One region of the Thiohalorhabdus sp. genome, then DNA from elsewhere that is predicted to be linked to it. Evidence: riboswitches for the same ligand, from Rfam matches in the RefSeq annotation. Region 1 holds a riboswitch; the other holds the start of a gene.
The links. A riboswitch is a leader RNA that binds a small molecule or an ion and turns the genes downstream of it on or off. The one in region 1 is predicted to bind cobalamin.
Positions count from the first base shown of each region.

Region 1 (5,293 bases):
TCGGCGAAGTCGGCCGGCCCGGAGCGGTATGCCGCCAGGGCGCGCCAGGCCACTTCCTCCCTCTCCACCGTAAGCTCCGCCACGGTGAGAATGCGCTCCAGGACGCTGGCGATCTGTTCTTTGTCGTAGCCATAGGCCCCACGCAGAACCCAAACCAGCTCGCAGAGCACTACCTGAGCCACGAAGCCTGGCCGCTCGGGAGAGCATTCCTGCTCGAGGATGCGGGCCGCTGCTGCCGCCTGCTCCGGGTGATCTTCCGTCAGATAGCGGGCCAGGAGGTTGGTGTCGAGGGCAATCATCCGCCTGCACTGCCCTTCTCGATGGCCCGATCCATGTCCTCCAGGCTCACCGGCCGGGACGGCTTCGGCAGGCTTCCCCGAAGATCCCTGATGGAGAGGTGCTTGGGAATCAGCCGAACGGAGCCGTCCTCCTCCACCAGGAAGGTGACCCGGTCGCCGGTCTGGAGATGGAGCTGGTCCCGGAGATCCTTGGGCAGGGTGATCTGGCCCTTGCTGCTGATGGTCGCTTCCATGGCCTTACCTTGGGGAAAATTCCTTACTTTTCGGTAAGGAAAGCTTAGGAGCCGGTTGCGTCCAGGTCAATGCCCCGAGATTCCGGCTGCTGGCCGAAATCCGGTGCCCGATTTTGACGTCCCCGGGTGGCCCATGTAGGTTATTGGGCATCTTTTTGCCGGGGTGGCCCGGCAATGACAATCCAGAAAACCCGCCTCAGGTGTTCCGCGGCCCCGGCAGGGCCGCGGAATGAAACGGGAAGTCCGGTATGGCCCGCCTTGGGAGACCAGGGGAGCCAAAGCCGGCGCTGCCCCCGCAACGGTAGGCGAGTGACGGGACGGCCTTCATGCCACTGCGCAAAAGCGCGGGAAGGCGGCTGTCCCGGCGGTGTCCGAAGGGATCCGCCAGCTCGCCAGCCCGGAGACCGGCCTGGGGTTTCGGCTGCGGCGCTGCGGAGGGCGGTGCCGGGCGCGGACCTCCGCCTTCCCGTCCCGCCTGTGAAGTCCTCCGAGGTGCCCGGCCCGTGCGGGTGTGCACGTCTCAGGAGGACAACTTGCTTCATTCCCGTTTTCCGTACGCCGGAACCGTGCTGCTCGGCGCGGCCCTGCCCCTCGTTCCCGCCACCGCCGCGACCCCGCCCCAGCTGGAAGAGACCTTGGTGACCGCGAGCCGGACCCCCCAGGAACCCACCCGGACCCTGGCGGCCACCACGGTGATCGACCGGGACGACATCGCCAACAGCAACGCCCACGGTGTCCAGGACCTTCTGGAGCAGCGGGTCCCGGGCCTGCAGATGAGCAACAGCGGCGGGGCGGGAAAGGACTCCAGCGTCTTCCTGCGCGGCACCAACAGCGACCACGTGCTGGTGCTGGTGAACGGCATCAAGCAGAATTCGGCCACCACCGGCAAGGCGGCCTTCCAGCACCTGCCGGTGGAGCAGATCGAGCGCATCGAGGTGGTGCGCGGGCCCCGCTCCAGCCTGTATGGTGCCGAGGCCGTGGGCGGGGTGATCCAGATCTTCACCCGTCAGGGCGAGGAGGGGTTCCACCCCCATGCGGAAATCGGCTACGGCAGCCACGAGCACCGCGAGGCTAGCGCCGGGGTGCGGGGCGGCAGCGCCGACACCCGCTACAGCCTGGGCCTGGACCATGTGGCCACCGAGGGCATCGACGCCCTGGACGGAGGCAACCCCGACCATGACGGCTACGAGCGCACCGCCGCGTCGGCAAGCCTGGAGCAGGAGCTTTGGGCAGGGGGCGAGGTGGGGCTGGACTTCATGCGCGCCGAGGGAGTCACGGAATACGATAGCCCATCGGAGCCCGATGCCGATCAGGAGGACGAGATCGTCCAGCAGTCCGCCGCCGCGACCTTCCGCCAGTCCGTGGGGGCCGTCTGGGACACCCGGCTGCGGGTCGGGGAGAGCCGGGACGAGAGCGAGATCCTCAAGGACGGCGAACGGACCGACTTCCACGGGACCCGGCGGCAGGAGGCCTCGTGGAGCAACAGCCTCTATGTCACCGATTTCCAGGAGCTGGTGCTGGGAGCCGATTTCCGGGAGGACCGATTGGATTACGATTTGGAGTCCGGTGGCGAGTACGCCGAGGACAGCCGGTACAATCGGGCGGCGTTCGGCCAGTGGCTCGCCGACTGGCGCCCGGTGGAGGTCGGCCTCGGCCTTCGGCACGACGACAATGAGGCCTACGGCGCGCACACCACCGGCAACGCGAACCTGGGCTTCCGGCTTGCCGAGCGCTTGAAGCTGGTGGCCTCTTACGGCACGGCCTTCAAGGCTCCTACCTTTAATGACCTTTATTGGCCGGACGGCCGCTTTGGGTTTTTCGGTAACCCCGATCTGAAACCGGAGGAATCCCGCACCGCGGAGCTGGGCCTGGAGGGTCGGGCCGGCTGGGGGAGCTGGGAGCTGCGGGCCTTCGAGACCCGGGTGGAGGAGCTGATCGTCAACGTGGACACCAATAATGACGGCTGGGTGGATACCCCGGAGAATCTCGCCGAGGCCCGCATCCGCGGCGCCGAGCTCTCCGCGGACCTGCACAAGGGCGGCTGGCGCGTGCGTCCCTCGGTGACCTATCTGGAGCCCGAGGACGAGGAAACCGGCAACCAGCTGCCCCGTCGGGCCAAGGCCAGCGGCACCCTGGACGTTCAGAAGACCTGGACGGACCGGTGGGCCTTCGGCGGCACCGTGGAGGCCAAGGGCAAGCGCTACGACGGGGTGGAAAACACCGACGAGCAGGAGATGCCCGGCTACGCCCTCCTGCACCTGCGGGGCTCCCGCGCCCTGGGGGATGCCTGGCGCTTGGAGGTGGAGGCCAACAATGTCCTGGATAAGGACTACGAAAGGGTGCAGGGCTACAACACCCATGGCCGGGAATTCTTCGTGAGCCTGAGCTATGGGGCGCACTAGGCCCGCTTTCCAAGGGGGCGTCCGCAGGGCGCCCGTTCCCCTGTTCCTTCGGACCGTGGCGGCCCTGGCCGCCGCGGTCTTGCTGGGGATGCCGGCCGGCGTGGCGGGGGCCGCCGACCGGCCCACCGTGGTTTCCATCAACGCCTGCACCGACCAGCTGGTGCTGGGGCTCGCGGATCCGGAGCAGATCGCCTCTGTCTCCAACCGTGCGCGCAGTCCGGCCTTCTCCTATATGTCCGAGGAGGCCGCGGCATATTCGGTGAACCACGGCCACGCCGAGGAAGTGCTGGCCCAGGATCCGGACTTGGTGGTCTCCGGGCCCTACACCAAGCGGGAGACGCGGGAACGGCTGGATGATTTGGGGTACCGCGTGGTCACCCTGGACAGCCCCAAGGACTTCCCCGCCATCCGCGACAACATTCGGAGGATGGCCGAGCTCTTGGGCCACCCGGAGCGGGGGGAGCGGCTCGTGGCCGGAATGGACCGCACGCTGGAGGCGGTGTCCGAGCGCCTGCCGCCTCCGGAGGAGCGGCTGCGGACCCTGGCCGTGCGGCCCAACGGTGTGACCGTGGGTGAGGGCGCCCTGCTGGACACCCTTATTCAGGCGGCCGGGCTGCGCAATGTGGGGCGTGAGGTGGGGGCGGGCTCTTACAAGGAGTTCCCGCTGGAGCACCTGGTCAGCACCCGTCCGGACTTCCTGATCCTGGCAGGCTTCGCCGATGCGGAGCCCTCCCTGGCGCAGGGGGTGATGCAACACCCGGTTTTCGCTTCATTGGAGACGCGCCGGCCCCGCATGTGGCTCCCGGGCCGACTCTGGAACTGCGGTGGCTGGTTCAACGCCAAGGCAGTGGCCCGTCTGGCCGAGCATGCCTACGGGATCCAGGTCTCCGACCCCGGGAAGCTGGGACTTTGAGGAGAAAGGACAGGCATGGGTACCGATAGCGGGATGCGAGCCTCCGGGGGCGTACCCCCCGGCGGGATCCATGGGGGGACGGGACGCTGGCTGCTGACGCTGCTGGGGGCGGCGGTGCTCGCTCTGAGCGTGGCCAGCCTGGGGCTGGGCCCCGTGGCCCTTGCCCCCGGTCAGGTCTGGCAGGCCCTGTGGGCCCCGGATTCCACCGCCGAGGCCCTCATCGTCCAGGAGCTGCGCCTGCCCCGCACCCTGCTCGGCGTGGCCGTGGGGGCGAGCCTGGGCATCGCCGGGGCCGGGCTGCAGGGCCTGCTGCGCAACCCCCTGGCGGAGCCCGGGGTACTGGGCATCTCCAACACCGCCGCCCTGGGGGCCGTGGTCACCCTCTACACCGGCGTGGCCGCTGCCGTGCCCCTGGCCCTGCCGGCCGCCGCCATGGCCGGTGCCCTGCTGTCGCTGGTGCTGCTCTATGGCCTGGCCGGCCGGGAGGCCAACGTCCAGACCCTGATCCTGGCCGGGGTGGCCATCTCCAGCCTGGCCGGTGCGCTCATCTCCGTGGCCCTGAATCTGGCGCCCAGCCCCCACGCCACCACGGAGATCCTGTTCTGGCTGCTCGGCTCCCTGGCCGACCGCGGCATGGACCACGTGGCCTGGGGCCTGCCGTTCATGGCCGCGGGGGTGGCGCTGCTGCTTTCCGCCGGCCGTGCCCTGGACGCCCTGAGCATGGGCGAGGAGACCGCCCGAAGCCTGGGCTTCAACCTGAACGCCTTGCGGTTCCGCATCATCACCGGGGCCACCCTGGCGGTGGGCGCCGGGGTGGCGGTCTCAGGCAGCATCGGCTTCGTCGGCCTGGTGGTGCCGCACCTGCTGCGGCCGCTGGTGGGCTATCAGCCCGCCCGCCTGCTCCCCGCCAGCGCCCTGGGGGGCGCCATCCTGCTGCTGCTCGCCGATCTGGGACTGCGCTTCTCCCCGGACCTGGACCTCAAGCTGGGTGTGGTCACGGCCCTGGTGGGGGCGCCGTTCTTCCTCCACCTGGTGCTCAAGACGCGGAGGATGACGGTTTGAGCCTGGAAGCGGAGGTCCTGACCCTGGCCCAGGGCGGCCGGGCGGTAGTGCACGGGGTGAGCCTGACGCTGCAGCCGGGGGAGGTGGCCGCCATCCTCGGTCCCAACGGTGCCGGCAAGAGCACCCTGCTGCGCGCCCTGGCCGGCCTGCACGCCCCGGAGCAGGGCGAGGTGCGCCTGAACGGCGCGCGCCTGGACCGCATGCGTGGCCGCGACCGCGCCCGGGAGCTGGGCTACCTGCCCCAGGCGGCCACCGTGCACTGGCCGCTGCCCGTGGAGCGGGTGGTGGCCCTGGGCCGGCTGCCCCACCTTGGGCCCTGGCAGCGCCTGGGCAGCGCGGACGCCTACGCCGTGGACCGGGCGCTGGCCGCCACCGGGGTGGAGG
Region 1 is NZ_JBKGZG010000012.1:49,187-54,479, forward strand. It holds gene ACLFRB_RS04545 (PIN domain-containing protein) at 1-299, opposite strand, end outside; gene ACLFRB_RS04550 (AbrB/MazE/SpoVT family DNA-binding domain-containing protein) at 296-532, opposite strand; cobalamin riboswitch at 714-960, shown strand; gene ACLFRB_RS04555 (TonB-dependent receptor domain-containing protein) at 1,066-2,934, shown strand; gene ACLFRB_RS04560 (ABC transporter substrate-binding protein) at 3,035-3,847, shown strand; gene ACLFRB_RS04565 (FecCD family ABC transporter permease) at 3,881-4,909, shown strand; gene ACLFRB_RS04570 (ABC transporter ATP-binding protein) at 4,906-5,293, shown strand, end outside.

Region 2 (5,293 bases), on a different contig from region 1:
ACCACCCGGAGGAGGTTCGCCGCGGCATGCGCCTGCAGGCCCTGGGCAACGAGCTCATGGCCCTGTTCGGGGCGCGGGCGGTGCACCCCGTAGGGGCGCGGGTGGGCGGTTTCCACCACGCACCAAAGGCCGCAGACGTTGCCGACCTGCGGGGCCGCCTGGAGGCCGCCGTCCCGGAGGCGGAGGCCCTGGCGCGCTGGGCGGCGGGATTCGGTCTGCCGGACAACGGCCAGGGATTCCCCTGCCTGGCCCTGCGCAACGGCGCCGACTACCCCATGAACCGGGGCCGGATTGCCGCTTCCACCGGCCTCGATGCCCCCGTGGCCGCCTTCGCCGACCACGTCACCGAGGAGCAGGTGCCCCACTCCACGGCCTTCCACGCCCGCCTGCACGGCGAGCCCTACCTGGTGGGCCCGCTCGCCCGGCTTAACCTAAACGCCGACGTGCTGCCCGCGCCCACCCGGGCCCTGCTGGCGGACACGGGACCGGCGCTGCCCTCCACCAACCCCTTCCACTCCCTGCTTGCCCGGGCCCTGGAGATCCACGCGGCCCTGGTGGATGCGGTGCGCCTGCTGGGCGACTACCGGGTCCCGGAACGGCCCTACGCCGAGGTCGCGCCCCGGGCCGGCACGGGGTACGGGGCCACCGAGGCCCCGCGGGGGGTCCTGTGGCACCGCTACGAGACCGACGACGCCGGGCGCGTGACGGCCGCCCGCATCGTGCCGCCCACGGCGCAGAACCAGGCGCGCATGGAGGACGACCTGCGCACCACCCTGGAAGCCCGCGGCCTCGACGCCCCGGACGACGAGCTGCGCTTCCTCGGCGAGCGGGTGATCCGCAACTACGACCCCTGCATCTCCTGCGCCACCCATTTCCTCGACCTCACCGTCCACCGCCAATGATCCCCGTGGCCGTGCTCGGCATCGGCTCGCCGTTCGGCGGCGACCGGGTGGGGTGGACGGTGGTGGAGGCCCTGCGGGCGGAGGCGGAAGCGTCCTGGCCGGCGGTGCGGCTCGCCGCCCTGGACCGTCCGGGCCCGGGGCTGCTGCCCCACCTGGAGGGCGTCGGCCACGCCGTGCTGGTGGACGCGGTGCGCAGCGGGGCCCCGCCGGGGACCCTGCACCGGTTCCGCCACCTGGACGAGCTGCCGGCGGCCGAGCCCCTGTCCTCCCACGGCTTCGGGCTGGCGGAGGCCCTGGCCCTCGCCGGGCGGGTGGGAGTCCTGTCGGAGTGGGTGGTGGTCGGGGTAGAGGCCGATGCGCGGACTCCACCCGCGGAGGCGGTGGTGGCCCGGGCCGCCCAGGCGGTGCGGGAGGAGGTAGCCGCCCGGATGTCCCCCTAGACGGTGACCCCCAGGCGGTCCAGCACCGCCGCCTGGCCGGGGCTCGTCAGCGCCAGCACCCGCACCAGCGCCGCCTCGCTCATGCCGTCGCGCAACCGGGCCCGGCAGAGCCGGTGGATGCGGGGGCCGTCCAGGTGGGGATCCTCCAGGGCCCGGCAGCGGCGCTCCAGCACCGCCTCCACGCGCTCGCGGGCCAGGGGGTCGGCGCCGGTGCCGGGGCGCCGCACCCAGAGGACCGGGCCCCGCCCCGCGCGGTACGGGCGGAAGAAGCGGGCCGCCAAGGGTTGGCCGGCCTCCAGCAGGACGGCCCACAGCTGGTCGACGAGGTCCTCCGGAGCCGGCAGGGCATCGGCCGGGAGCCGCTGCAGCAGGTCCTCCACCTGGGCGCTGATCCGCGCCTCGGCGGCCGGCCCGGTCCCTTCCTGCAGGCGCAGGACACGGCGCAGGTGATCGGTGGCTCGCTGGAGGGGGGAAACGGAGTCCAGGGAGGACGGGACGGCGGGGCCCACGCAGGGGCCCGGACGGGGGAAACGGCTGCTCATGGGATCTCCAATCGCCGCAAAAGCGCGTTATCGGTCGATTGGAGCCAACGCGGCGGGGCCGGGGCACGGGGGCGCGGCGGCCCGCCGGTCCCGGGAGCCCTGGTCCGGAATCCGGACGCCGGCGCGAAGGCTCGCGGGTTCCCGTCCCGTTGGGACGGGGTTCTCCGGCAGGTCTTCGGACTCAGGGGCAGCCTACGGCCGCGGCTTCCCACCCCGAAGGGCAGTGCCCGAGGTCGGCGACCTCGTGCGGCTTTCGTTCCCCAACACCGCTGCGCGTCAGTCCCGGATTCGCACCGGGTTCCCTCTTGCGACACCCAATATTTTGGGGGTGAACCGGAGATTGGACTCAAGATACGGGTAATGGCGGGGCGCTGGCAAGGGGCGTTGCAGGGATCCGGGAAATCCCCTAGGTTTTCGCGGTACCCGAGACCGCAGCCCCTGGAGGAACCATGCGCCCTGCCCGGACCCTGTCCCGCTTCCTTCTGCCCGCCCTGCTCCTGGCCGCATCCGCCGCTCACGCGGGGCCGGTGGCCGGCCCCAGTCTCTTCGGCGGCCTGGCCTTCCACGACAACCGCTTCAGCGACTCCCCCGCCGACCGGGACTACGCCAGTCACGGGGTCAATCTCGGGCTGGACTATCAGGTGCCGGTGCACGGCGCCTTCTCCTGGAACCCCTTCTTCAGCCTTGCCCTGGAGACCAGCGACGACTTGGCCGAAGACCCCTCCGTGCGCAACGCCATTCTCGGGCTGGAGGGGCGGGCGTGGTACCGCACCATGTTCGTGGGCGCCCACCTGGGCCTGCACCGCCAGGTGGTGGACGGCGACCGCTACACCCGGGAAGGCCTGGGCCCGGGTTGGGGCTTCAGCCTGGGCGTCCAGGGTCCCGGCGAGCTCTACACCATGGGCATGATCACCCGCGCCGAGGGCCTGGGGGTTTGGGACGGCCGGGACGTGGACTACACCGGTCTGCGCTTCCGCATCGGCTACCGGTTCCACTAGCACCCGGGGCCGGCCATGCCGGCTCGCGGCCCCCTGGACCTGCCTCCGGAAAGCTGACGGAAAGGGTCGGGAACTTCGCCCGGCCATGGGCATCCAAGTCAATAAGAAAACGCTAATACTCTAACGCTCCAGTGGCCCGCCCATAGCCGGGATCAAGGAGGTAGAACCATGATCTTCCGTCAGCTGTTCGAGCCCGAGACCTCCACCTACACCTACCTGCTGGGCGACGAGGAGACCCGCGAGGCCGTCCTCGTGGACCCGGTGGCCTCCATGGTGGACCGCGACCTGGCGGCCCTGGCGGAGCACGGCCTGACCCTGAAGTACGTCCTGGAGACCCACGTGCACGCCGACCATGTGGCCGCCGACACCGAGCTGCGCGAGCGCACCGGCTGCCGGGTCGGCCTGCCGGAGCAGAGCGGGGTGGACTGCGCCGACTTCCAGGTGCGCGAGGGCGAGCCCGTCGAGGTGGGTAGCGTGCGCATCGACCCCCTCTACACCCCGGGCCACACCGACGACAGCCACAGCTACGTGGTCGGGGACATGGTCTTGACCGGCGATACGCTGCTGATCGACGGCTGCGGTCGCACGGATTTCCAGAACGGCGACGCCGAGGCCCTGTTCGAGTCGGTGCGCAACAAGCTGTTCGCGCTGCCGGAGCGGACCCTGGTCTATCCCGGCCACGACTACAACCACCGCCATGTCTCCACCATCGGCCAGGAGAAGGAGCGCAACCCGCGCCTGGGGATGGACAAGAGCCGCGAGGAGTTCCTGGAGATCATGGCCAACCTCGACCTCCCCTATCCCAAGCGGATCGACGAGGCCGTGCCCGCCAACAAGCAGTGCGGCCGCAAGCACGCCGCCTGACCCTGCAAGGCCGTTTCTCCCCTCACGGCCGGGCGCCGGGGCAATTGCCCCGGCGTTTTTTTGCCCACCCTCACCCCAAAAACCCACACCAGCAAGGCTGGTTTCGTTGAGCGTGTCTCCCACCCGGGACAGGAGTTGTGGTCGAAGGCCGTTCTAGGCACCCAGAAGGCAAACGAAGCTAGGCTAAAAATTCCCCAGTTATCCAGTAGGTTGACGCCTAACCCCGGCTGCAGGAGACTTACGCTCAATCCGAAACCAAATGGTAGGTAGTTTCGGCCCTGGAGGGAGCGCCCCCGGCCCGCGCACTCCCTCGGGGCCATCCAGCCGGGCGGATGCCCGGGAGCCACCGCGCCACGGGGATGCCGGCGGCACCAGGGGAAGGGCCGGGATGAGACCGCGGCCGTCCGCCCCGCGGACGGCAAAAGGGGACCACGCCGGGGCACGCTCCCCGGCGTTTTTTGTGCGCCCCCGCTTCCCGGGCGCTCAGCCCTCCCCGATCACGTCCTCCACCCAGCTCAGGGCCGCGGAGGTGGCGGGGAAGCCGATGGTGCTGGTGAGGACCACCAGGGTGTGGCGGATCTCCTGGGGGGTCGCGCCGGCCTCCAGGGCGCGCCGGGTGTGGCTGTGGACGGCGCCCTCCGACCCCAGCGCGGCCGCCGCGGCCAGCTGCACCAGGTTGGTGGTGCGCTCCTCCAGAGGGCCGGCGTCGCGCGCCGCCTGCCCCAGGTCCTCGAGGGCCTCCAGGTAGCGGGGGTATTCCTCCCGGAGGTGCTCGTAGTGGCGGGGAAGGTCGTTCATGGCCGCCTCCTTGCGTACGGGTGGTCGCCACCGGGTTCTCCACCCAGCTTTTTCCGGGACGCCGGACCTTGCAACCCCGGCGGGCCGCCGGTAGCGTGAATTTTCCCCGTCCCACCGGAGACCGCCTTGGCCCGAGCCGCCGCCGAACCCCATGCCGTGCGTCTGGAGGGGGTCCGCTTCGCCTATCCCGGCGCGGACCGCCCCCTGCTGGAGGACCTGGACCTGACCCTGGCCCGGGGCGAGCTGGCCGCCGTGCTCGGGCCCAGCGGGGTGGGCAAGTCCACCTTGCTCAACCTGGTGGCGGGGCTAGCGGTGCCGGAGGCCGGCCGGGTAACGGTGCTCGGCACCGAGGTGACCGCCCTCGACGAATCGGCGGCGGCGCGCTGGCGGCGGGCCCATCTCGGCTTCGTCTTCCAGCAGTTCCATCTGCTGCCTTACCTGACGGTGGCGGAAAACGTGGCCCTTCCGCTGGCCCTGCAGGGGGAGCGCTGGGAGGACGAGGGGGTCCGGGGCTTTCTGGGGCGCCTGGGCCTGGCGGAGCAGGCGGATGCCTATCCCCGCCACCTTTCCGGCGGCCAGGCCCAGCGCACCGCCATCGCCCGCGCCCTCATCCACCGCCCGCCGGTGCTGCTGGCGGACGAGCTTACCGGCAACCTGGACGAGGAAACGGCGGTGGCGGTGATGGACCTGCTGGTGGAGGCGGTGGAGGAGCTGGGCACCACCACCCTGGTGGTGACCCACGCCCCGGA
Region 2 is NZ_JBKGZG010000049.1:2,600-7,892, reverse strand. It holds gene ACLFRB_RS10340 (Ni/Fe hydrogenase subunit alpha) at 1-902, shown strand, start outside; gene ACLFRB_RS10335 (hydrogenase maturation protease) at 899-1,342, shown strand; gene ACLFRB_RS10330 (hypothetical protein) at 1,339-1,884, opposite strand; cobalamin riboswitch at 2,033-2,237, opposite strand; gene ACLFRB_RS10325 (hypothetical protein) at 2,334-2,882, shown strand; gene ACLFRB_RS10320 (MBL fold metallo-hydrolase) at 3,051-3,746, shown strand; gene ACLFRB_RS10315 (carboxymuconolactone decarboxylase family protein) at 4,230-4,544, opposite strand; gene ACLFRB_RS10310 (ABC transporter ATP-binding protein) at 4,671-5,293, shown strand, end outside.
Region 2: it holds a riboswitch for cobalamin, as region 1 does, so the genes downstream of both, ACLFRB_RS10330 (hypothetical protein) here and ACLFRB_RS04555 (TonB-dependent receptor domain-containing protein) in region 1, are expected to answer to the same signal.